DNA from 2 places in the Lysinibacillus sp. FSL K6-0075 genome. Region 2 is predicted to be linked to the other one. Evidence: predicted binding sites of a transcription regulator. Region 2 holds the regulator's gene; the other holds the start of a gene.
What was found. Region 2 encodes NrdR, which represses ribonucleotide reductase genes. Its sites were predicted from a motif close to AACACNATATATNGTGTT; they were not measured.
Positions count from the first base shown of each region.

Region 1 (12,475 bases), 1.0 Mb from region 2:
TTTACAGATAAAGACCTAGAAAATTTCTTTCAAGATCGTAATGCGACAGTAAAAAAGTAAAAACAAGTGGATTTTCTATTGATAAACGTTGAAACCATCTACTATTTAAAAGGTAGATGGTTTCTTGTTTGTAGTGATATGCGAAGTAAGTTAGCAAAGAGATTGATATGTTATACTATAAAAAACGGAATAACAGGATAAAGGTACAAATTCATAATGAGTTTGTTTAAAAGGGAAGTTCGGTGAAAATCCGGCGCTGTCCCGCAACTGTAATTCGGAGTACATTTTCAAAGCCACTGTTATGTCATGTAATGGGAAGGGAAAATGTGTGATGATCATAAGCCAGGAGACCTGCCTTTGTCTAGTACAGCCAAAAAACCTACGAGGATAGGGGGTGTTGAGTGTGACGAATTACCTTCATCATACTCATAGTGCGACAACCAAGAAAAGGGTCTCTATTCAGTATAGACGACTTATTTTATATTGGTTGAAGAACTATGTAGTATTTAAGTCATAGCTAGCATCTTACCTAAGGGGAAAGATGTTTTTTTTATGAACGAATAGGAGTGAACAAGATGACATCACATTCAATTTTATTTTATGAAAATCAATTAAAGCAGCAAATAATGAACAACCTTTCTAGTGAGCACATGATTTCCCTACAAGTTTATATCAAAATATTAATACAAGAAAATCCTGATGATTACAAAAATATTAATTATGCCTATCTAAATATAAAACGTGAGTTAGTCGGGGCAATAGAATGCTGATAGATGAAAAAATTTTAGAAGATAGCATTGATATTGATCAAGATACTCTATTTAGAAATTTGGATCATTTTGAGCTAGAGAGATGCTTTGTATTAGAATATTTAGAGATACTGTTAAAATGGAATAAACAAACACACGCTATTTCTGAAGAAAAACTTCAAAAGCTTTGGATGAAACTGATAAGAAAATATAAATTTTCTCTTGATGAATGGGAAAGAAATGCTGGAAATACGAATATTCACTCGTATCTTGTGAAAGAACAAGGGCATGGTCTACAAAAATTAATTCGTTTTTACAGGGACCGTCATGGAGTGAAATGGTTAGAAAATGCCTTTGATTATGGCATGACATTGCTAATGAAAGGTGGGGAAATGCCAGCATTAGAAATGTTTTTCCTCACAAATTTAATATGTTACAAGTGGCAACTAGACTACTTAGAGGATAAAGAAGTGCAATATTACTTTTCTCATTCAGTAAATGGGAAAGTGAAAGAGGTCTATGATCGTTTTAGGGCTTACGATAGAGAACAGAATCTATTAACTGCAACTAAATTATATAAGCTTTTATCCAAATATAATCCTCAATTTCATACAAATTCTGCAGCAACGCCGGAATTTTATAAGGAATTGGCCCTGTTTATTGAAAAGCACTAATAGATGTTCCTAGTGTCAAACAGTCTATTTTTCTTCAGAATATAGACTGTTTCCATAGCTATTCAAGATTATTTTAGGCATTCTATAAATGAATAGATTTACTGTAGATAGATTTTAATAGAAAATCTCGTACATCGTTTAAAATATATATTTTGTTTAGGTATAAGTAATTAGTGATAATCTATTTCGAACTACATAATAAAAAATACTGAATAATCCAAAAATAAAGAAGTTTAGAATCTAGATTTACTTTTCATTTGAAGGATGGTAAACTTAAAACTATTGAACAACAACAATATATTGTGTTCGTTTTACTAAGGTACTACTATATGTAGTTTAAAAGGGAAGTTCGGTACAATTCCGACGCTGTCCCCGCAACTGTTAAGCTGACGATGATAGCATCCACTGTGCATGCGCATGGGAAGGAAATCAGAGAATGAAGCAAAGCCAGGAGACCTGCCTTTCTAAAACAAATTAATCATTTCTTCGGGGATTAAGAGATGGGAACGTCGGTATTTTTAGTATGTTAACGTTTCCATTTTAGCTATCTCTCTTAAAGAGATAGCCTTTTTATTTTATGAAAAGAGGGATTTCTATGAAACTTTATACGAAAACAATTTGTCCAAAATGCCTGTGGGTAAAATCTGAATTACAACGTGCAGGACTTGAAGCAGAAATTGTTAACATTGATCACGATGAACAAGCTAAGCAAACCATTATAGATGCAGGTTTTTTAAGTGTGCCTGTTTTAGAAATGAATGAAACCTTTATAGGAGATGTTCAGGAAATTGTTTCTCAAATTGAGTTGATTACCCTATGATCGTTTATGCAAGTCGTACAGGCAATGTCCGAAATGTTGTATCCAAATTAAAGGCAGAAGCTATCGAGCTCTCTGAAGAATTGCGACTGAATAAGCCGTATCTTTTAATTACCTACACAGATGGTTTAGGTGACATTCCAGCGAAGGTGCAACGCTTTTTAGAAAAAAACAGAGATTTTTGTAAAGGAGTAGTTGCCAGTGGCAATAGTAACTTTGGCCATCATGTATTTGGCGCTGCTGGTGAGAAAATTGCTACTACCTATCATGTACCCTTAGTAAGGAAATTAGATTTACGAGGCAATCAAACAGATTATGAAGCAATACAAACGTTTTATGAAACGAGGGTAATGAGATGAAAACCTATTTAAAGCTTAATAATGACGTACTGAATCGTTATAGTACAACTGGATTACTTGAGTTAGAAAAAGATCGTGAAGCTACGCGCCGCTACTTTTTAGAGTATGTCAACGTACGTTTGCGTTATTTTATAGATATTGAGGAAAAAATCCGCTATTTAGTTGATGAGGGCTACTATGAGAAAGCATTTATCGACATGTACGAAATGGAATTTATTAAGAAGTTGTATAAAAAAGCCTATGATTATAATTTCCGATTCCCATCCTTTATGAGCGCCAGCAAGTTTTATGATAGCTATGCTATGAAAAGTCGTGACGGCGAAGAGATTTTAGAAAAATATGAGGATCGTATTGTTATTATTGCTTTGTATTTGGCTCAAGGCAACACAGCTTTAGCAGAACGTTCTGTCGAAGCGATGATGGAAGCCTATCAACCTGCCACACCAACTGCATTGAATAGTGGCAAGAAAGCACGTGGTGAATTAGTAAGCTGCTTTAAATTATCAATGGATGACTCCATGAATAGTATTGCCGAAAACATTGGCTATTGTTTAGAGCTATCACGCCTTGGTGGTGGGGTTGGGGTCAACTTAACAGATTTACGCCCTTTAGGGGATCCAATTAAAGAGATACTGAATCGTGCAAGTGGTGTCATCCCAGTTGCGAAACTGTTAGAAAATTCTTTCAGTTATTCGAATCAGCTAGGGCAACGAAATGGCTCTGGTGTTGTTTATTTAAATATTTTCCATGCAGATATAGAAAATTTCATTTCATCTAAAAAACCGAATGCCGATGATAAAATTCGCCTCGCAACCCTTTCAACAGGAATTATTATACCTAGTATTTTCTTCGAACTGATGAAACGCGATAAAGATATTGTTTTGTTTAGCCCATATGATATATATAAAGAATATGGCAAACGTATGTCTGAGATCTCCATCTCAGAAATGTATTACGAGCTACTTGATAACCCTAAAATTCGTAAAATTAAACGTTTGAATGCACGTAAGCTTTACACAGAGGTGAAAAAAGCACAATTTGAATCGGGCTATCCGTTTGAAATCTTTGATGATAATGTCAATAAGGTACATCCTTTAAAAAACATTGGTCGCGTAAAAATGTCCAATCTCTGTACCGAAATTCTGCAAGTGCAAGAGACAAGTATTATTACGGACCAAGATCAACCAAATGACTATGGACTCGATGTATCGTGTAACTTAGGGTCTATTGATATCCATGCAGCAAGTAAAGTCAATGATTTCGGCGCATTAGTCGATACAGCCATGCACTTATTAACGAATGTGTCACAAATGACACATATCAAGAATGTACCGTCAGTTGCAAAAGCCAATCAATTAATGCATTCTGTAGGGCTTGGCTGTATGAACCTCCATGGGCATCTCGTGACGGAGGGCATCTTGTACGGCTCAAAAGATTCGATTGATTTCATGGATCACTTTATGGAAGCGATGAACTATTACTCACTGAAATCTTCGATGGAAATGGCGAAAGAAAAAGCTGCAACCTTCTACCGATTTGAGGACAGTGATTATGCATCAGGTAGCTATTTTGACCAATATATAACTAAGACTGAAGAAGAACTTTCACCTGTTGTGTTGAAAGCACTTGGCAATATTCCAATCATTACGAACAAGATGTGGGAAACGTTAAAGCAGGATGTAATGCAATACGGTCTATTCCATTCCTATCGTTTGGCTATTGCCCCAACTGGCAGTATCTCATATATTCGTAGCTGTACGGCTTCAATCGCACCATGTACAGAGCGCGTAGAGGTTCGTGATTATGCTGATAGTAGAACGATTTATCCAATGCCTCATCTAACAAATGACAACAGCCATTTATATGTGGAGGCATATGATGTAAATCCGTATGATTTAATTGATTTATACGCAGCTTCTCAAAAACACGTTGACCAAGGTATTTCCATGACACTTTATGTAACAGACAATTGGACAACCGAACAATTGGCTAAAGTATACATTTATGCATGGGTAAAGGGCATTAAGTCTGTTTACTATGTTCGTCAACGATTACAAAGCTTAGAGGAGTGTGTAGCATGTCAAATATAATCTATGAGGCCGTCAATTGGAATAAAGCAACAAGTGAGCTTGCCCAAATATTTTGGGATCAGCAATGGAAGCAAATTTGGTTTCCTGAAGAAATTGCGGTCAGTAAAGATATTAAGCAATGGAAAAGCTTTGAGCATCAAGACACATATAAAAAAGTATTTGCAGGATTAACCTTACTAGATACTGTACAAACAAATATAGGGATGAATCGTGTTGCCGCTTATACAGACGATTTACAGGAGAAGGCTGTCCTAACTGTTTTTGATGCATTTGAGGCCATCCATGCCAAATCTTACTCTTATATTTTCACAACGCTTTGTACAAATGAAGAAATAGACGAGCTATTTGAGTGGGTCAAGAAAAATGAATTCCTACAGTATAAGGCAAATAAAATTGCAGATATTTATAATAGTATTGAAGAAGGCAATCCAGAGAGTTTATGGAAAGCAATGTTCTCATCCGTCATGCTCGAATCCTTCCTTTTCTATTCTGGCTTTTTCTATCCATTGTACTTAGGGGGACAAGGCTTCCTACGAAACAGTGCTGAAATCATTTCACTTATTTTGCGCGACGAATCTATCCATGGTGTAGCAGTTGGATTTTTTGCTCAAAATCTATTCAAGCAATTTTCAAAGGAAAAACAAGAAGAGCTACATTTATGGGGCTATGAGCTATTATTAGATTTATATCAAAATGAAATGAAATATACCGATGATATTTATGCGGAAACAGGATTATCGCCTGAAGTGAGAGCGTATGTACGTTATAATGCTAATAAAGCACTAATGAATGTCGGCTTTGAAGCCATGTTCCCAGAAGAGGAAGTCAATCCGATTGTGATGAATGGTATTCGTAATGAAGGCTCCACATATGATTTCTTTTCACAAAAGGGTGCTACCTATGCCAAGGCAAAAGTTGCGCCGATCACAGATGACACATTCAATTTTAATCGTTAAGGATGAAGCACAATGAATCTAGAAGTAAAAATCAAAAAAATTCACGATGATGCCATGCTACCAATACAAGCCAACCCTGGTGATGCGGGCATGGATCTCTATTCCATCGAAGCCATAGAGATTCCAGCAGGCGTAGCCAAACTCGTTAAAACAGGTATTCAGATTGAATTACCTAAGGGAACAGAAGCACAAATTCGACCTAGAAGTGGACTAGCATTAAAGCATAGTGTAACTGTACTCAATAGCCCAGGCACAATAGATGAAGGCTATCGAGGCGAAATCGGCGTTATTTTAATCAACCATGGTCAAGAACCATTTATCGTAGAAAAATCCATGCGTATTGCCCAAATGGTTATTCAATTTGTTCCATCCATTCAATTAGTGGAAGTAGATGAATTATCTCAAACGGTCCGTGGGGCATCTGGATTTGGAGCAAGTGGTACGAAATAGCTTGGCTATATACAAATAGAAATTTCATAAAGTTTACTTAAAAATCCTGCGAAGATGCAGGATTTTTTTGTTGTCATTTATAATAGCAGAAGGAAATGATAGGGTTCATATGGAAGAAATGCACCATACTTTTATAAAAAACAAAGGCAGTAAGGTCAAACAGCCGGCAAACTTCACATGGTCTGTCCACAGCACCGTGATTGGAGGTTATTATAAAATGGACCAATATGATTTCTTCAATCAAGAAGGCAGCAGCATAGCTCATTTTGATCTCTATTCATTGGTACAATCCTCAGACAAACCTTTGACTGGAAAGCCAGACGTTTTGATTTATGATGCAACGGTTGACCAATGGCATGTGTTTAACAAAACAGCTAGTGATGCCATTTTTTCGTTAATGGGAACTGCTGCGAGAAATGGCTTTGTGACAGTTATTAGTAATACCGTTCCATGATTTTGTAAATCCATTAAAAACGCTTTAATGAATGAATAGAAGAGCACATATATTAGTACGAATGATATGTGCTCTTCTTTATTTTGTTATTTAAGGAGAAGAGTTTATTCTATTAAGATAGTGAGGATAAAAAATGAATAGGAAGAATGAAAAATACTATTTAACAGAAGATGAGCTGGAGGTATTTGAAACCTCTTTTCAGTATGGGAATTTAAAGAATGCTAATTATGTTTTTGTTGGGATGGAGGAAGGATTAGGGCGTTTTGGTTATCAAGAAAACCTAGAGGGCAGACTAAATTTTTTAACGAAGCACAATCATTATGTACATTACATCGATGCTGAACAGGATTATAGAAACGGATGGTATGTAACAGATAATGAAGCTTCACCTGCGCTCCTGACAGCCATCAATAGTAGTTTAGAAAATAGAGGTATCCCTATAAGCTGGGAAGTTGATAGAAAAATTTACCCAACCATGAGAATGCAAATTCGTTTAGCTAAGCTACTGGAAACAAATATGGATTTCTCTACTCTGGATTTATTTCAAAGTAATACAGACTATTCTTCGTATCCCTTACATACTAAAGACGGAGCAACCGCAATGTTTGATTGGTACCCTCTACCAAAAAGAAGTAAAAATGATTTTCCCTATATAGTTTCTGGAAAGTTTGACGATTTGAAATCCTATTATAAATATTATGATACTCAAGACACAACTCGAATAAATATTATTAAAAATATGTATGATACGTTGCCATTAAATATTAGTTTCGTTTATGTAGGCATACAAAGGGGAAAATTTAAATTACAAAAGCATTTTGAAGATGTGTTAGGGTTCCAGTTTGCTCCTTATAATACAGGCTTAGTGCCTGCTAGTTTTTCTACACGAATGGACCCTAGCCAGAAGCCTAAGCCTTTTAGTATAGGTCAAAGAACACGAGATGATGGTCACAGACAATTAGCCGTCATGACACCTTTTTGGGGAATGGGTCAATTCGGATTCGACGATATAAATGTAATGGCAGCTTGGGTTTATGAGAAACAAAGCCAATTCAATCTTGCTTAAACAGTTGAATTTGTAAGTTATGGAGAAGAAAAGATTAATTCGTTCTGTCTATTGAGACCTAAGTGCAGGAAGAAAGATAGTAGTAAGTTTAAAAACAAGTTAACCTTTGTTAAGGGCTAACTTGTTTTGATTTTGAGAAGGGCTAATCATTCTTATTTAGAAAAGTACTAGGCATTACGACAAGAACTACTGTACCGCGAGCACAAAGCGTATCCTGAGCGTAAACTTCGGTTTCAACCTTCCATTTTTTCGGATGAATTTCTTCAACAGTCCCAATTGCTTTTAATGGAACATGTTGTGGTGTTGGCTTCAGGAAATCTACATTAAGGTTAGCCGTTACAAATCGAGGTGGCTCCGCTCCATCACCAATTTCATGTCCATTTTTACGATGCAAAGCAAGCGCCGCTGACCCTGTTCCATGGCAATCAATTAATGAAGCAATTAAACCACCATAAATAAATCCCGGAATCCCCATATATTTTGATTCAGGTGTATAGATGGTGATTGTCTTTTCTTCTAGCCAACCCGTGCGCAGATGATGACCATCATCATTCAGTCGGCCACACCCATAACACCAAGCGATGTCATCCGGATAAATATCTTGAATTGCTTTTTCTACGCTTAATTCTTCCATTTTGCTCTCCCCAATACTCTAGTATTATCTGTTTCTAAACGAGCGTTAATCATTTAAGTATAATTAATTATTTCCATTCCATCAACAAAAATCTAAATATTCTATCTATTTTAAATTATTTAAACTAGAAGCATAACTATGAAGAAAACTCGGTTTGGCACTCCCATAAAGTTGGACAAATTTTATTAGTGACAGGTGGGGAGGGCTGGTATCAAGAAGAAGGGAAGTCGGCACAGCTTTTAAAAACGGGAGATGTCGTGAATATTCCACCGAATGTAAAACGCTGGCATGGTGCGACAAAAGAAAGCTGGTTTGTTCATTTAGCCATGACACCTGGTGAAACAGAATGGCTAGAACCAGTATTGGATGAATGGTATACTGAACGATAAGAAGAAAAACGTAACGGATTACTACTTAATTCGTTACGTTTTTCTTTTACCGCGCTGAAGTAGTAATTGAAGGAGACAAAAGGTATGTCATTAGGAAATATAATCGATTGTATTTGCAAGGAAGTAACAAATAGAGACAGTAAAAAATTAGAGGAATTACTAGAACAACTGTATGATTATGAGAGTCCCAACATACTTGATATCTACCCATATCAGATAAAAAGTAATGAAAAATATAGTCAAGTAGAAATATTCTTCGATAAATTAGAGATGATCGATTTCCAACAAAAAACGCAGAATTATCATTCATATCAAAAAAGCCTAGAAAAATTTGAAAGATTTTTTGAATTGATCTGGTTAAAATCATTTGAATTTTATGCATTTTATTATTTACCAGAACCCTTATATAAGGATCAATTGTATTATAAAGTCTACGAGAATGAGTGGAATAAAATTATACCTAAAGATCTTACAGAAGGAATTTTATTAAACATTGATGAGTACTCTATGTTAATTTCGCTCATTAAATTAGCTGTTTCGGACCATCTCTATATACATTTCATTATACCTGAGGAGAATATTGTCTTTAGTGGGAACGGATTAGCCTTTTTGATCTATAGCCAACATAATCTTGATTTATTAGAAAAGATAGCTAATACTGAAGGGCTCTATATCCGTTGATCCCATTCGATACACCAAGAAACAATTAATTTGTAGCTAGTTGACGGTATTTTGCCGTTGACTGGCTTGAAATTTTTGTATTTGTATCGTCTGCCTGGCTTTACTAATTTTTTTGAAATGGATAAAAGTGTTGTAATTCAGAACATAAAATCATAATATAAGAATATAGTTATATAGTGATTAATTTACCCTTTTATCTAGGTGATTTTATTATAAACAAAATATAAGCAAATAATTATATAAGGAGTGCAAATAAATGGAAAACACACTAATTGAAAAACAATTAAAAGCAGCAGCTGATTTAAATCGCATTAAATTACTTGCATGCATGAAAAATGGGGAGGTATGTGTATGTGATTTTGTGGATGTGTTAGGCATATCACAACCAGCAGTTAGTCAACATCTACGAAAATTAAAGGAGGCTGGCATTATTACGGAACGAAAAGTAGGGACTTGGAAACATTACCGTTTAGTAGAGGGGCAAACGCCATTGATGAAGGGCATTTTAGCACAAATTAAACCTTTAAACGGGTGTAGCTGTGGCACAGATTGTTGCGATGTAAGGGGAACTGATCATGAGTAATGATTCTTTAACCAAGCAGCTTTCTTTTCTAGATCGTTACCTCACCCTTTGGATATTTGTTGCGATGGGAATAGGCGTTTTATTAAGTATCACACTACCCAATATTGGTGAAGCATTAGAATCCATGTCTGTTGGTACAACTTCTATACCAATTGCAATCGGATTAATTGTCATGATGTACCCACCATTAGCGAAAGTAAAGTATGAGGAAATGTGGCGAGTCTTTAAGGATTGGAAAGTACTTTTGCTATCCCTTTTTCAAAACTGGTTACTCGGACCGTTCTTAATGTTCTTTTTAGCCATCATCTTCCTACACGATTATCCAGAATATATGGCTGGACTTATTATGATTGGTTTAGCTCGCTGTATTGCGATGGTCATTGTATGGAATGATTTAGCACGTGGGGACCGTGAATATGTAGCTGGTTTAGTTGCCTTTAACTCTATCTTTCAAATCGTGACATATTCGATCTTTGCTTACTTTTTCTTAAATATATTACCTGGATGGTTTGGTTTAGAGAATTTCGAAGTATCTATTTCCATGTGGGAAATTACTAAAAGCGTACTTATTTTCTTAGGTATACCTTTTGCTGCAGGGTTCCTCACACGTTGGATAGGGATTAAAGCAAAAGGGAAACAGTGGTATGAGGAAAAGTTCTTGCCGAAGATTTCACCACTGACTTTAATTGCACTGTTATTTACGATTGTGATGATGTTTGCCTTAAAAGGTGAGCAAATAGTTGAATTACCACTCGATGTAGTACGAATAGCTATTCCTTTATTTATTTATTTTGTAGTGATGTTTGCTGTTTCATTCTTCTCTTCACGTAAAGCAGGTGCATCTTATCCTGTCACAGCAGCTCTTTCTTTTACAGCTGCAAGTAACAACTTTGAGCTAGCCATTGCGGTGGCAGTTGGTGTGTTTGGCCTGCATAGTGGCGTGGCATTTGCCGCTGTTATTGGTCCACTTGTAGAAGTACCTGTACTTATAGGACTTGTATGGGTTGCGTTACGTTGGCAGAAAAAATACTTTAAAACCATTAACTGAAGGAGCTAGTATGATGAAAAACACACTATATTTCTTGTGTACGGGGAACTCATGCCGTAGTCAGATGGCTGAAGGCTGGGCAAAAAAATTACTGCCTATTGATTGGATAGTTAAAAGTGCAGGAATAGAAGCGCATGGCGTCAATCCGAATGCCATTCAAGCAATGGCAGAGTTAGGGATCGATATTTCGGACCACACATCAGATTTAATTGATGTAGAGCTATTAAACAACGCAACATTCGTTGTCACGCTATGCGGTGATGCAGCTGATAAATGCCCAACGACACCACCTCACGTTCGTCATGAACATTGGGGCTTTGAAGATCCAGCGAAAGCGACAGGTACTGATCAAGAAAGGTGGACTCTCTTCCAAAACGTACGTGATCAGATTGGCAAACGTATAGAAAAATTCACTGTAGTATCCAAAAAATCATTATGTCTAGCTTATTGCTAGGCGAAAAAAACATACTTAATATAAGAAAATAATTATATACTAATTTAAAGAGGAGAAGGGATAATCTATTAGCACCACTAATCGATCCGAATGTGCATAGTTGTGGCACAGTTAGAGCGCATGGCGAAGAAATACTAAGGCAACCTGAAAAGGACTTTTATATAGTCGGTGCAAAAAGCTATGGACGTGCACCAACCTTTTTAATGGCAACTGGCTATGAGCAAGTGCGTTCAGTAATAGCCTTTTTATCAGGGGATGAAGAGGCTTCAAAGCGTGTGGAATTAGAGTTACCCAAAACAGGCGTATGTGGACTTGATCTTACTAATTCATGTTGTTAAAAATTAGCGCTTATTACGTAGCCTAAGGCTCTTAAAAAACAACAATCTGTACGAAAAACAGATTGTTGTTTTTTAGGAAGAAGATTTAATAGAAATCATTTATTTTGTTCTTGATAATTTAAATTCATCGGTAGCTAGGATATTGTAAAAAATATTCTACTGTTTACATTTGCTATTGTCGCAGTGACTGTATTGTCTATCCATAAATAGTATTCATCATCATAGAGTTTAATCTTATCCTGCGGAGCAATTTCGTTATCGAATTCACCAAATTCTCTAGCTTTTTTAAATGTTTTCTCTATAACTTTCATATCCTTCACATCAGAGATTTGTTGTAAGGTATGGGGTTGTACGTCATCGAAATTCATTAATTCTTGAATTTCAATAACCTTTGATGCTTCTTTCTGATCGTTACAAGCAACTACCCCTAAAGAACAAATCATTAACAACAAAATTGTTTTTATCTTCACCCCTTTTTATTCAATCTAGCATATTCCCATATGAACACTTCTTCAAACACCAAAGCCATTAATGTATTGGAATATAAAGAGAAGTAATAATTCAATTAAAATAATAGCTAGAGTACCTATACCAACAAAAAGCATCTTTTTTTGAATTTCATTTTCATGTGACCTTATTTTACAAACCGAACAGCTTAAGGCTACGCGTGATGGATTGACCATAGTCATCAAAGAAGAACTTACATTTTGAGCACATGCTACTAGGATAGGTG
Region 1 covers NZ_CP151947.1:2,544,338-2,556,812, forward strand. Annotated here, with positions in the region: gene MHB65_RS12460 (enoyl-CoA hydratase/isomerase family protein) at 1-60, shown strand, start outside; cobalamin riboswitch at 185-374, shown strand; gene MHB65_RS12465 (hypothetical protein) at 576-770, shown strand; gene MHB65_RS12470 (hypothetical protein) at 764-1,423, shown strand; cobalamin riboswitch at 1,724-1,902, shown strand; gene MHB65_RS12475 (glutaredoxin) at 2,019-2,243, shown strand; gene nrdI (class Ib ribonucleoside-diphosphate reductase assembly flavoprotein NrdI) at 2,240-2,599, shown strand; gene nrdE (class 1b ribonucleoside-diphosphate reductase subunit alpha) at 2,596-4,689, shown strand; gene nrdF (class 1b ribonucleoside-diphosphate reductase subunit beta) at 4,677-5,645, shown strand; gene dut (dUTP diphosphatase) at 5,658-6,095, shown strand; gene MHB65_RS12500 (hypothetical protein) at 6,313-6,549, shown strand; gene MHB65_RS12505 (hypothetical protein) at 6,683-7,615, shown strand; gene MHB65_RS12510 (PaaI family thioesterase) at 7,758-8,249, opposite strand; partial or broken gene MHB65_RS12515 (cupin domain-containing protein) at 8,423-8,638, shown strand; gene MHB65_RS12520 (hypothetical protein) at 8,723-9,319, shown strand; gene MHB65_RS12525 (metalloregulator ArsR/SmtB family transcription factor) at 9,576-9,902, shown strand; gene arsB (ACR3 family arsenite efflux transporter) at 9,895-10,950, shown strand; gene arsC (arsenate reductase (thioredoxin)) at 10,961-11,404, shown strand; partial or broken gene MHB65_RS12540 (flavoprotein) at 11,473-11,742, shown strand; gene MHB65_RS12545 (hypothetical protein) at 11,877-12,212, opposite strand; gene MHB65_RS12550 (L-lactate permease) at 12,255-12,475, opposite strand, start outside.
Region 1: MHB65_RS12475 (glutaredoxin) is a predicted target of NrdR. The motif match lies at 1,745-1,762, and genes of this name have one in related genera.

Region 2 (12,475 bases):
TCCTCCGATAATATTCCTGGTGTACCAGGCGTCGGTGAAAAAACGGCTGTAAAATTATTAAAAGAGCATGGCTCCGTTGAAGCACTTTATGAAGCAATGGATACATTGAAAGCTTCTAAAATGAAGGAAAAGCTGGTAGCTAATGAAGAGCAGGCCATCATGAGTAAGCAGTTGGCAACGATTTATACGGATGCCCCAATCACAATTTCACTCGCTGATCTTGCGTATAATGGGCCAAAAGAAGATGAATTAATCAGTGTGTGGCGTGAGCTTGGCTTTAAATCACTGCTTGATAAAAGTGACTTTACAGTGCACGAAGAAGAGCAAGCACCTTTCGACTATGACCTTGTTCAGGAAATTCAACCTGAGGACTTACAAGATGTGATGGCTGTGCATGTTGAACTGGAAAATGAGCATTATCACACTTGTCAGCAGCTAGGAATTGCGTTGTCAGATGGAACAAAGACGCAATATATTCCTTTTGAAAGTGCAGCAAAATCAGATACTCTCCGTCGTTGGTTAGAAGATGCCACAAAAATAAAATATATGTCCGATTCAAAGGCGGCTCAAGCATCATTGAAGCGAGCAGGGATTCAATTAGCTGGCGTTGACTTTGATTTGCTACTTGCCTCTTATATAAATAATCCAGCATTAAGTGGCGATGATATCGCCACACTTGCAAGGGAATTAGGCTATTATGATGTTCAATCAGATGAGGCGGTTTATGGAAAAGGTGTCAAGCGTGCAATACCTGACTTGGATCAGCTTGCACAGCATGTAAGTCGCAAAGCCTTTGCTGTGTGGTCATTACAGCCGAAGCTGGAAGCATTATTAAAGGAAAATGAACAATTCGATCTTTATAAAAACCTAGAGCTACCATTGGCAGGAATTTTAAGTGAAATGGAAAGTGAAGGGATTACAGTTAACCGTGCTACATTAGAGAAAATGGGGCAAGAGCTTAATGACAAGCTTGTGGTGATTGAGCAAGAAATTTATGCGGAGGCTGGAGAAACGTTTAATATTAATTCACCTAAACAATTAGGTGTGATTTTATTCGATAAGCTAGGGTTACCTGTAATTAAAAAGACTAAAACAGGCTATTCCACTGCTGCAGATGTACTGGAAAAATTACAGTCAGAGCATGCAATCATTGAACATATTCTGTTGTATCGTCAGCTTGGAAAATTACAATCCACGTATATTGAGGGCTTACTAAAGGAAATTCATGCATCAGATAGCAAGGTGCATACACGCTTCCAGCAAGCTTTAACTGCGACAGGACGTTTGAGCTCTACAGACCCGAATTTGCAAAACATCCCAATCCGTTTAGAGGAGGGTCGCAAAATTCGTCAAGCCTTTGTACCATCAAAAGAGGATTGGATACTATTTTCTGCTGACTATTCGCAAATTGAATTACGAGTACTTGCACATATGTCAGAAGATAAAAACCTTGTTGAGGCTTTCCGAGAAGGAATGGACGTTCATACACGTACAGCTATGGATGTATTCCATGTATCGGAAGATGAGGTGGATAGTAATATGCGTCGCGCAGCGAAAGCTGTTAACTTTGGAATTGTCTACGGTATTAGTGATTATGGCCTTTCACAAAACTTAGATATCACGCGTAAGGAAGCGGCCAATTTTATTGAAAAGTATTTCGCAAGTTTCCCTGGCGTAAAACAGTACATGGATGACATTGTTCAAAATGCGAAATTTAATGGTTATGTTACAACGATATTAAATAGACGCCGCTATTTACCAGACATTACAAGCTCCAACTTTAATTTAAGAAGTTTTGCAGAGCGTACAGCAATGAATACGCCAATTCAAGGAAGTGCTGCTGATATCATTAAAAAAGCAATGATTGATATGGATGCTCGATTGAAAAAAGAAAAGATGCAGGCCAAACTACTGCTTCAAGTGCATGATGAGTTAATCTTTGAAGCACCTAAGGAAGAGATTGCATTGCTGGAAAAAATTGTACCAGAGGTCATGGAAAATGCTATTGAGCTTTCAGTACCGCTAAAAGTAGATTTTAACCATGGTTCAACATGGTACGAGGCAAAATAAGGAGGGGTTCAAATGCCTGAATTACCAGAGGTAGAAGGTGTCGTCCAGGCATTGAAGCCAAAGGTTGAAGGACGTACCATTCAACAGGTTCAACTTTCTGAAAGAGTACATTTCTCTTTTAGTGAGGGTAAACAATGTATTGTCAAACAAGCTGAGCCTGATACTTTTGAAATAACGATGTCCCAGATGACAATTACCAAAATTGAACGACGAGCAAAATATATTTTCTTTCATTTGCTGAAGGATGATGTTCCATATGTCCTTGTCAGTCACTTAGGTATGACAGGTGCATGGTTTGTTGTGAATTCACCCGATGAAATTAATGAGGCGAAGTTTCAAAAGCATATCCATGCAACATTTGAAATGGCAGATGGAGGATATTTGATTTATTCAGATATTCGCCGTTTTGGTGAACTTCGTTTTCTGACAAAAATTGAAGATCATGCGCCATTAACAAAAATGGCACCAGAGCCATTTGATGAGCATGCTTGTGACTTTTTTATAACAAAATCTAAGCTACCAAAGTATGAAAATAAAGCAGTAAAAGAAGTGATTATGGATGGGCAAATCATTTCGGGCTGTGGCAATATTTATGCAACGGAGGCATTGTTTGCTCAGAATATTCACCCTGCACGCAAAATGAATCGCATTAGTGAAAAGCGAAAGCGTGCATTATTTGAGGAGATTGTTGCTGTCCTACGTCAAAGTATTGAAGCAGGTGGTTCAACTATTTCTGATTATCGAAACATTAATGGGGAAGCCGGAAGTATGCAGAATCGACTAAAAATGTATGGGAAAAAGATATGTCCAGCATGTGAAACGACAACAAGTCAAATGACAATTGGTGGGCGTACTTCGGTTTATTGCCCAAATTGTCAACATTAAAGGGGATTTAGCAATGATTATCGGACTTACAGGAAGTATTGCAAGTGGAAAAAGTACAGTAGCTAAAATGATGAGCGAACTGGGATTACCGATTGTTGATGCGGATATTGTAGCACGAGATGTCGTAGAACCTGGAACGGAGACATTAGCCCTCATAGCTGAAAGCTTCGGACAAGCTATCTTGCTTGAGGACGGCCATTTAAATCGAACAATGCTTGGAGATATCATTTTTCATGAGCCTGCCAAACGCAAAACGTTAAATGATATTATGCATCCAGCAATCAGAAAAGAAATGTTACGTCAGCGTGATGCCTATTTAGAGGCAGGACATGAGCATGTTGTGATGGACATTCCATTGTTATTTGAAAGTAAGCTGCAGCATTTTGTGGAACGTATCATTGTGGTATCGGTCAGTGAAGAAGTTCAGCTTCGACGCTTAATGGAGCGAAATAATTTAACAAAAGAGGATGCATTGGCACGTATGCACTCACAGCTGCCGATGTCTGTCAAAGAAAAGGGTGCACATGCGGTCATTTATAATAATGAAAATATAGAAAACACAGAAGAACAATTAAAAAAAATCCTGCGCTATTGGGGTGTTATTTAATTGGTTCTTTTACGATGCGTAGCAAGCCAACTTTGCTGCGCATTTTTTTATGGGGAAACGCCATAATAAAGAATAATTTTTCAGAAAATAAGAACTTTTATATTCTCAATATATAATGTTCATCTTTTTTAAAATTGTGTTATACTAATCACCATAAAGTATATAATTAATTAATCTGAGTATGTACTCACAGGAGGATATTTTAAATGACAGTATCAATTGCTATTAATGGTTTCGGACGTATCGGACGTATGGTTTTCCGCCAGGCTATCGTACAACAAGATTTAAACATCGTTGCAATTAACGCAAGCTATCCTGCAGAAACGTTAGCACATTTGATTAAGTATGACACAAATCACGGAACATTTGAAGGTACGGTAGAACCAGCAGGCGATGCTTTAGTTGTAAATGGTAAACGTGTTCAAATTATTAGTGAACGTGATCCATTAAAATTACCTTGGGCGACAATGGGTGTAGATATCGTTATTGAAGCTACTGGAAAATTTAATGAACGTGATAAAGCAGCCATGCATTTAGAAGCTGGCGCGAAAAAAGTAATCTTAACAGCACCTGGTAAAAACGAGGACGTAACAATTGTTTTAGGTGTTAATGATGATAAACTTGATATTGCTAAACATGATGTTATTTCAAATGCTTCTTGTACAACAAACTGCCTAGCGCCAGTAGCAAAAGTATTGAATGACACATTTGGCATTGAAAATGGCTTAATGACAACAGTTCATGCCTATACAAATGATCAAAAGAACTTAGACAATCCACATAAAGATTTACGTCGTGCACGTGGATGCGCACAATCTATTATTCCAACATCTACTGGTGCTGCAAAAGCATTGAAATTAGTTTTACCTGAATTAGAAGGTAAAATTCATGGTATGGCACTTCGCGTTCCAACACCAAACGTATCTTTAGTGGACCTTGTAGTAGATTTAAATACAGATGTAACAGTTGATGCTGTCAATGCAGCATTTGTAAAAGCGGCAACAGAAGGTCCAATGAAGGGTATTCTTAATTTCTCTGTTGAACCATTAGTATCTGCTGATTACAATACAACAACGTATTCTTCAACAGTTGATGGACTTTCTACAATGGTTTTAGGCAACCGCAAAGTAAAAGTACTTGCTTGGTATGATAACGAGTGGGGCTACTCTGCACGTGTTGTAGATCTTGTGAAAAAAGTGGCAAATGCTTTAGAAACGGTAAACGCGTAATAATCTTTATAGAGAGCACATTGAAATCGAAAAGGTTTCAATGTGCTCTTTTTTTGTAGAAACTTTCCTTGTACTTTAGGTGCTTTAGATTTATCATGAGCACACAAACGTGAATGCACTTTTCTTACATGTAGGAAATTTGTTATAATAGATATATTAAATTGTTGTAAACCAGGAGAGTAATTATATGAGATGTCCATCTTGCCAGTTTAACGGAACGCGTGTTGTGGATTCGAGGCCAGTAGATGATAATAAAGAAATTCGTAGACGTCGTGAATGTGAGTCATGTGGCTTCCGTTTTACAACGTTTGAAAAAATTGAAGAGACGCCATTAGTCGTTGTGAAAAAGGAAGGTTCACGAGAAGAGTTTAGCCGTGAGAAGGTACTTCGTGGGCTTATTCGTGCTTGTGAAAAACGTCCAGTGGCACTTGGTGTACTGGAGGAGCTTGTCCTGTCAATTGAAAAAGATCTTCGTCGTATTGGAAATTCGGAAGTACGCTCAGAAGATGTTGGTGAAATGGTCATGGACCGTTTAGCCAAAATCGATGAGGTCGCTTATGTGCGTTTTGCATCGGTCTACCGTCAGTTTAAAGATATCAATGTCTTTATTGAGGAAATCAAAGACATTATTCAACGTCAAACGGAGAAGAAATCATAGCAAACAGAGAGGATGAATGACGTTGATCCATTTATATAAGGAATTGCAGCCTGGCGATCCTTTCGACATTCGTCTACCTCATGCATTTTCTACACAGGAGCGTCAATTAGTTACATTATTGTATCAACCATTAACGGGATCAGAGCCAATTAGCCTTTATCTAACATTATGGGCAGAAGCAGAGCAAATGCCAAAGCAGCAAATGACACATTATTATTTAATGAATGTGCTAGGGTTGCCCATGGGTAAAGTGTTTGAGGCTCGTATTGCACTAGAAGCAATTGGTTTGCTGCGTACATGGAAAAAAGAAGATGCTGGTGAACGTAGTTTTTTATATGAGCTACAGCGCCCATTAGATGCAGATAGCTTTATGAAAGACCCGCTGCTGTCGATGTTTTTGTTTAGCAAAATTGGAGAGCAGGCTTATCGCAATTTACGTCAGCGCTTTATGTCACCTGTAAAGGACACGGCGTTTAAGGATGTATCTCGTGCTTTTATCGATGTCTTTAAGCCCGTACATGCTAATATTCCATCAGATTTACAAGTAGATACGAATCATAAGGATAAACAACAAAAAGTATATCCTTTTTATTTGGAGCAATTTGATTTTGATTTATTGCAAGCAGGTTTGTCCGAGCAATTGGTTCCTTCCAATTTATTGACATTCGAAGTGCGTGAAGCCATAGCCAAGCTGGCCTTTTTATATCATTTAACAGCCCTTGATATGCAAAAAGTAGTGATACTTGCTTTAGATGATGATTTAGGGATTTCCCAGGAACGTTTACGAAAGGCTGCTGCTGATTTTTATAAATTAACAGTGTCTAAGGAGCCGCCCAAACTTGCGCGCGTTACTGAACCATTACCAGCAGCAGAAGCTGGACTAAAAACCAAGGATCAGGAGCTCCAATACTATTTAGAAACAACGGCGCCTGTCCAGGTGTTACGTGATATAAATAATGGTAAAGAACCATTGCAAACATCTGTCCAGCTTGCGGAAAATTTAATCGTTCAGCATGGCATGCCAATTGGAGTGGTCAATGCGTTGTTAGAATATGTCATGCTAACGACAGATATGAAGCTACCTAAAAAATATGTGGAAACGATTGCTGATCACTGGGTACGAAAAAATGTCCAGACGGCTAAGGAAGCAATGGAACTTGCCCGCCAAGAGCATGATAAATATACAGCTTGGAAAAACAAGCCCCAAACTACCAATAAAACGAATCAACAGACAAAGGGACGTTCAAGATATCAACGTGAAGAAAAAGTGCCTGAATGGTTTTATAAACGGAATGAAAAACAAGAGGAATCTACCTCTAGTACTATAGATTTTGAAAAAGAGCGACAAAAAATATTAGAGATGCTAGGAAAAAGCGAATAGTAAAGAAGGTGAGCAATAATCGAACCTATAAATGGACCATTAAAACGAGCAATTAATGTACCCTCGTTCAAAGAGCGCTATGAAGCCATGCGACGTGAAATTTTAGAACATCCGCATGTGCAGGAATTTTTAGCACAGCATGCAGATGAATTAAACTATGACAATGTTGAGCGAAATTTACCTAAGCTTCATGAATTTATTAGTCAATCTACTGAGTGCTGTGGCTGTGATAATACAGAACATTGTACAAATTATTTAAAAGGGTTCCTACCGACATTAAGGGTAGTTCGGAATTCTATTGAAATGGACTATGTGCGCTGTGAGCAAAAGATACGGGAAGAAGAACGTCGAGATGTTGCGAATATGATTGCAAGTATGCATATGCCAAAAGATGTGCTACAAGCAACCATTCATGATTTAAGTATTGACGATGAATCCCGTGTGGCGATTGCACAAAAAGCAGCTCAATTTGTAAAATTGACAAAAGAAACTGGTCAATTACCTGGAAAAGGTTTTTATCTATATGGTAAATTTGGTGTAGGGAAGTCCTTTGTACTTGGTGCATTGGCCAATGAATTAGCGTCTATTAAAATTCGCTCTGTTGTAGTTTTCGTTCCAGAGTTTTTACGAGAAATGAAAAATGCCATTGGCGATAACACATTGAATGAGAAGATAGATTATATTAAAAAGGCTCCTGTTTTAATGCTAGATGATTTAGGAGCGGAAACCATGACTGCCTGGACACGTGATGAGATTTTGGGGACTATTTTCCATTATCGTATGGCAGAGCAATTGCCAACTTTTATTACGTCTAATTTTAATTATGATGAATTAGAGCATCATTTAGCGCAGTCACAAAAAGGTGATATTGAGGTAGTTAAAGCGGGACGAATTATGGAGCGAATTAAAGCCTTAACAGTGCCAATCGAAATGCAAGGCAAAAATCGTCGGATGTAACATTGATAGTTGCATTTTTCGACAATCGAGCGTATACTGACTCATATACTTAATATCAATATGCATTGATGAGGACATGAATTTTGTGTATCGGCTTATAGAGAGGGAAGTCATCGGCTGAAAACTTCCTAGTGTGAGCACATCATTTACTACCTACTGAGCAGCGAAAGGGATAATCTTTCGCCGGTCCCTAGCCCGTTAGCTAGCCTTGAGCTTCGTCTGACTTTATGTAAGTCGGAAGGAAGAAGGGTGGAACCACGAGCATACGCTTCGTCCCTTTTGTGAGGGACGGAGCTTTTTTTATTTTTCTCAGATTTTTTTGAAATTGTTGTGAGAAGTGGTGGCTCCGCTCATATAGGAGGGAAGTCGCTCACGAAGGTGGCTAACCCGCTCCAATCGAGTAAAGAATCGCTCAGAAAAATGAAGATTCCGCTCCAATCGAGTAAAGAATCGCTCAAAAAAGTAATGACTCCGCTCAAACTAAGCCATCGAGTCATGCAAACAATGGCTCCAGCCAATCATCAAGCATTATGTATTTAACAAAAACGAAGGAGTGCAAAGAATATGTCAGAAATGATTAAATTAACTTTCCCAGATGGCGCCGTAAAGGAATTTGCAAAAGGCACATCAACTGATGACGTAGCATTATCCATTAGCCCAGGCTTACGTAAAAAAGCTTATGCAGGTAAAATTAACGGTGTGTTAGTGGATTTAAAAACACCAATTGAAGAAGATGCAACAATTGCGATCATTACACAAGACGATGAGGAAGCACTTGAAATTTTACGTCACTCGACTGCCCATTTAACAGCACAAGCTATTAAACGTTTATTCCCAGATGTAAAGCTTGGTATTGGTCCAGTGATTGAAGGTGGTTTCTACTATGATATAGACTCACCAACACCAATCACTGCTGAAGATCTACCAGCAATTGAAAAAGAAATGAAAAAAATTATTGCTGAAAACCTAGAGGTGGAACGCAAAAATGTAAGTCGTGCAGAAGCACAAGCACTCTATGAAGAAATTGGCGATGAGTATAAATTAGAATTACTGGAAGCCATTCCTGCAGATGAGCAAGTATCTATTTATTATCAAGGCGAGTTTTTCGATCTTTGCCGTGGTATTCACGTACCATCTACAGGGAAACTTCGTGAATTCAAGCTTTTATCATTAGCAGGTGCCTACTGGAGAGGGAACTCTGATAACAAAATGCTACAACGTATTTATGGTACAGCGTTCTTCAAAAAAGAGGAATTAAAACACCACCTACAAATGCTAGAAGAAGCAAAAGAACGCGATCACCGTAAAATTGGGAAAGAATTAGACCTGTTCACAACTTCTCAAAAGGTAGGTCAAGGGTTACCGCTTTGGTTACCAAATGGTGCAACAATTCGTCGTGTCATTGAACGTTATATTGTCGATAAAGAATTATCACTTGGATATAAGCATGTTTATACACCAGTATTAGGTTCAAAAGAGCTTTATCAAACTTCTGGTCACTGGGATCACTATCAAGATTCCATTTTCCCACCAATGGAAATGGATAATGAGACATTAATTATGCGTCCAATGAACTGTCCTCACCATATGATGGTGTACAAAAACAGCATGCATTCATATCGTAACCTACCATTGCGTATTGCAGAGCTTGGTACAATGCACCGTTATGAAATGTCAGGCGCGGTTTCAGGTTTACAACGTGTACGTGGGATGACATTAAATGATGCGCATATTTTTGTTCGCCCAGACCAAATTAAAGCGGAATTCCAAAAAGTGGTACAGTTAATTTTAGAGGTTTATAAAGATTTCGATTTAAATGATTACTCATTCCGTTTATCTTATCGCGACCCTGCAGATACTGAAAAATACTTCGATGATGATGCTATGTGGGAAAAAGCACAAAGCATGCTAAAAGAAGCTATGGATGAGCTTGGCTTAGACTACTTTGAAGCGGAAGGTGAGGCTGCATTCTATGGTCCTAAACTTGACGTTCAAGTAAAAACAGCAATTGGTAAAGAAGAGACTTTATCTACAGTTCAATTAGACTTCCTATTACCAGAACGCTTTGACCTAACTTATGTTGGGGAAGATGGTAAACCTCATCGTCCAGTTGTTATTCACCGTGGTGTTGTATCGACAATGGAACGTTTTGTTGCCTTCTTAATTGAAGAATACAAAGGGGCATTCCCAACTTGGCTAGCACCGGTACAAGTAGAAGTTATTCCAGTATCAAATGAAGCTCACTTCGACTATGCAAAACAAATTGAAGAGCAACTTACAGCAGCTGGTTTACGTGTGGAAATGGATGATCGTGAAGAGAAATTAGGCTATAAAATCCGTGAAGCACAAATGAAAAAGATTCCTTATATGCTTGTCATCGGAGATAAAGAAGTAGAGGCAAATGGCGTAAATGTTCGACGTTATGGCTCAAAAGATTCCGAAACAATTAGCTTTGAGGATTTCCTAGCAGCTATTAAAGCAGAAATTACAAAATAAGCTTCAACTAGAAACTCTCGCTTGCCAAAGTGAGGGTTTCTGTATAAAATAAATCTTGCATTTGTATAGAATATTTTCATTTTGGTTATGTTAGCAGTGATAAGAAAATAAATATTTGACAGCTTATCATATACATGCTAATATAATTAAGGTTAATGAATACAAAGTTTGTGGTTGAAGTAGAGGCTGCCCGCTTCTCACCTGATACAACGCTTTAAAGGCTGTGAACAGGTATGACACGTTGAATTGTTTTGCGTAGACTTGCGCATGCACATATAGCGGGCGGACATCTTCAAAAATGTCCGTCCTTTTTTTATGGACATGACGAGAGGATGTACCGTTCAACCGGGCAAGGCTTTGCCCAAACCATGTATTCGCGACAACTACTTGGAGGTGGATTACTATTAGCAAAGACATGTATGTAAACGAAGGCATTCGCGCACGTGAACTTCGATTAATCGATCACAATGGTGACCAGCTTGGTGTAAAGACACGTAATGAAGCGCTAGAAATCGCCGCTCGTGTAAACTTGGATCTTGTCCTTGTGGCCCCTCAAGCCAAGCCGCCAGTCGCTCGTATCATGGACTATGGTAAATTTAAGTTTGAACAGCAAAAGAAAGACCGTGAAATTCGTAAAAATCAAAAGGTCATCGTAATGAAAGAGGTTCGTTTGAGCCCAACAATCGATGAGCATGATTTCCAAACGAAGTTACGTAATGCGATTAAATTCCTTGAAAAAGGCGATAAAGTAAAATGTAGCCTACGTTTCAAAGGTCGTGCGATTACACATAAAGACATTGGTCAACGTGTGTTAGATCGTTTTGCTGAAGCTTGTGCTGAAGTATCAACGGTAGAACAAAAACCGAAGATGGAAGGCCGAAGCATGTTCTTAGTTCTTCAACCAAAGAACGAGAAATAATATTAGACGAACAGTTTAGGAGGAATTCGACATGCCAAAAATGAAAACTCACCGTGGAGCTGCGAAACGTTTCAAAAAAACGGGTTCAGGTAAATTAAAATACGACCGTGCTTATGGAAGCCACTTATTCGCAAACAAATCTACGAAACAAAAACGTCACCTACGTAAAGCGAACATCGTTTCATCTGGTGACTTCAAACGCATCAAATCTTTACTTGTTTACATGAAATAATTGACTACAAAAAAATACTAACATTCATTTTTTAATGAAAAGCAGGAGGTAATTCATATGCCACGCGTAAAAGGCGGAACAGTGACGCGCAAACGTCGTAAAAAAGTATTGAAATTAGCTAAAGGTTACTATGGTTCAAAACATACATTATACAAAGTTGCTAACCAAGCAGTGATGAAGTCAGGTTCATATGCATACCGTGACCGTCGTCAGAAAAAACGTGATTTCCGTAAATTATGGATCACTCGTATCAACGCAGCTGCTCGTATGAACGGTCTTTCTTACAGCCGTTTAATGCACGGTTTAAAAGTTGCTGGTATCGAAGTTAACCGTAAAATGTTAGCTGACCTTGCTGTAACTGATGCTGCAGCATTCACTCAATTAGCAGACGCTGCTAAAAAAGCAGTAGCTAAATAATAGTTGACAACATTAACTATTATTTCTGCACTGAAAGCATAGCGACAAGTGCAAAAAAAGACTGATGGATTTTTCCATCAGTCTTTTCATGTTGTTGAAAAAAGATGATGTCAATGGCAGAAAAAGCAACTTTGCAAGGTGAGGGGTTGATTTCCGTTCCGCCAGCGTCCTTTCCAGGGGGCGTCCGAGGAGCCGCTTCACTCACTTACGTTCGCTCCAGGGTCGCTAAATCCCCTAGGAGTGACGCTGGCTCCACTCCAATCAACCATGCTGCAAAGTGTTTAGAGGGGATAAACTCTTATTTTCAATGTGGAGAAGTGATGCGTGACAACACCTCTTCCTAAAGAGTAGTGAACACCTTCACTTTATTTGAAAACCTTTGCTAAAAAGTCAGTGGGTTGAAGTGGAAGGCTACTTGACTCCCGTGGGATAGCGAGACAGGCGAAGCCCTGCACGGAGCGGTAGCGGAGGAAGCGATTCGGTGCTCGCCCACAGGAAAGCAAGTAGCCTGCAACGGAAATCCATTTCTATCTTTCAATTGACTGTTTTGTGTTAGATTAATAGTATCACGTTTTTAAAGGAGTAAGGAATGGGACAAGCATTATTAGCTTATATGGGCATTGT
Region 2 covers NZ_CP151947.1:3,580,763-3,593,237, reverse strand. Annotated here, with positions in the region: gene polA (DNA polymerase I) at 1-2,070, shown strand, start outside; gene mutM (bifunctional DNA-formamidopyrimidine glycosylase/DNA-(apurinic or apyrimidinic site) lyase) at 2,083-2,955, shown strand; gene coaE (dephospho-CoA kinase) at 2,969-3,562, shown strand; gene MHB65_RS17575 (glyceraldehyde-3-phosphate dehydrogenase) at 3,769-4,791, shown strand; gene nrdR (transcriptional regulator NrdR) at 4,979-5,449, shown strand; gene MHB65_RS17565 (DnaD domain protein) at 5,466-6,830, shown strand; gene dnaI (primosomal protein DnaI) at 6,858-7,787, shown strand; gene thrS (threonine--tRNA ligase) at 8,352-10,283, shown strand; ribosomal protein L20 leader region at 10,455-10,603, shown strand; gene infC (translation initiation factor IF-3) at 10,699-11,202, shown strand; gene rpmI (50S ribosomal protein L35) at 11,234-11,434, shown strand; gene rplT (50S ribosomal protein L20) at 11,492-11,851, shown strand; gene MHB65_RS17535 (hypothetical protein) at 11,871-12,056, opposite strand; gene MHB65_RS17530 (DUF1294 domain-containing protein) at 12,441-12,475, shown strand, end outside.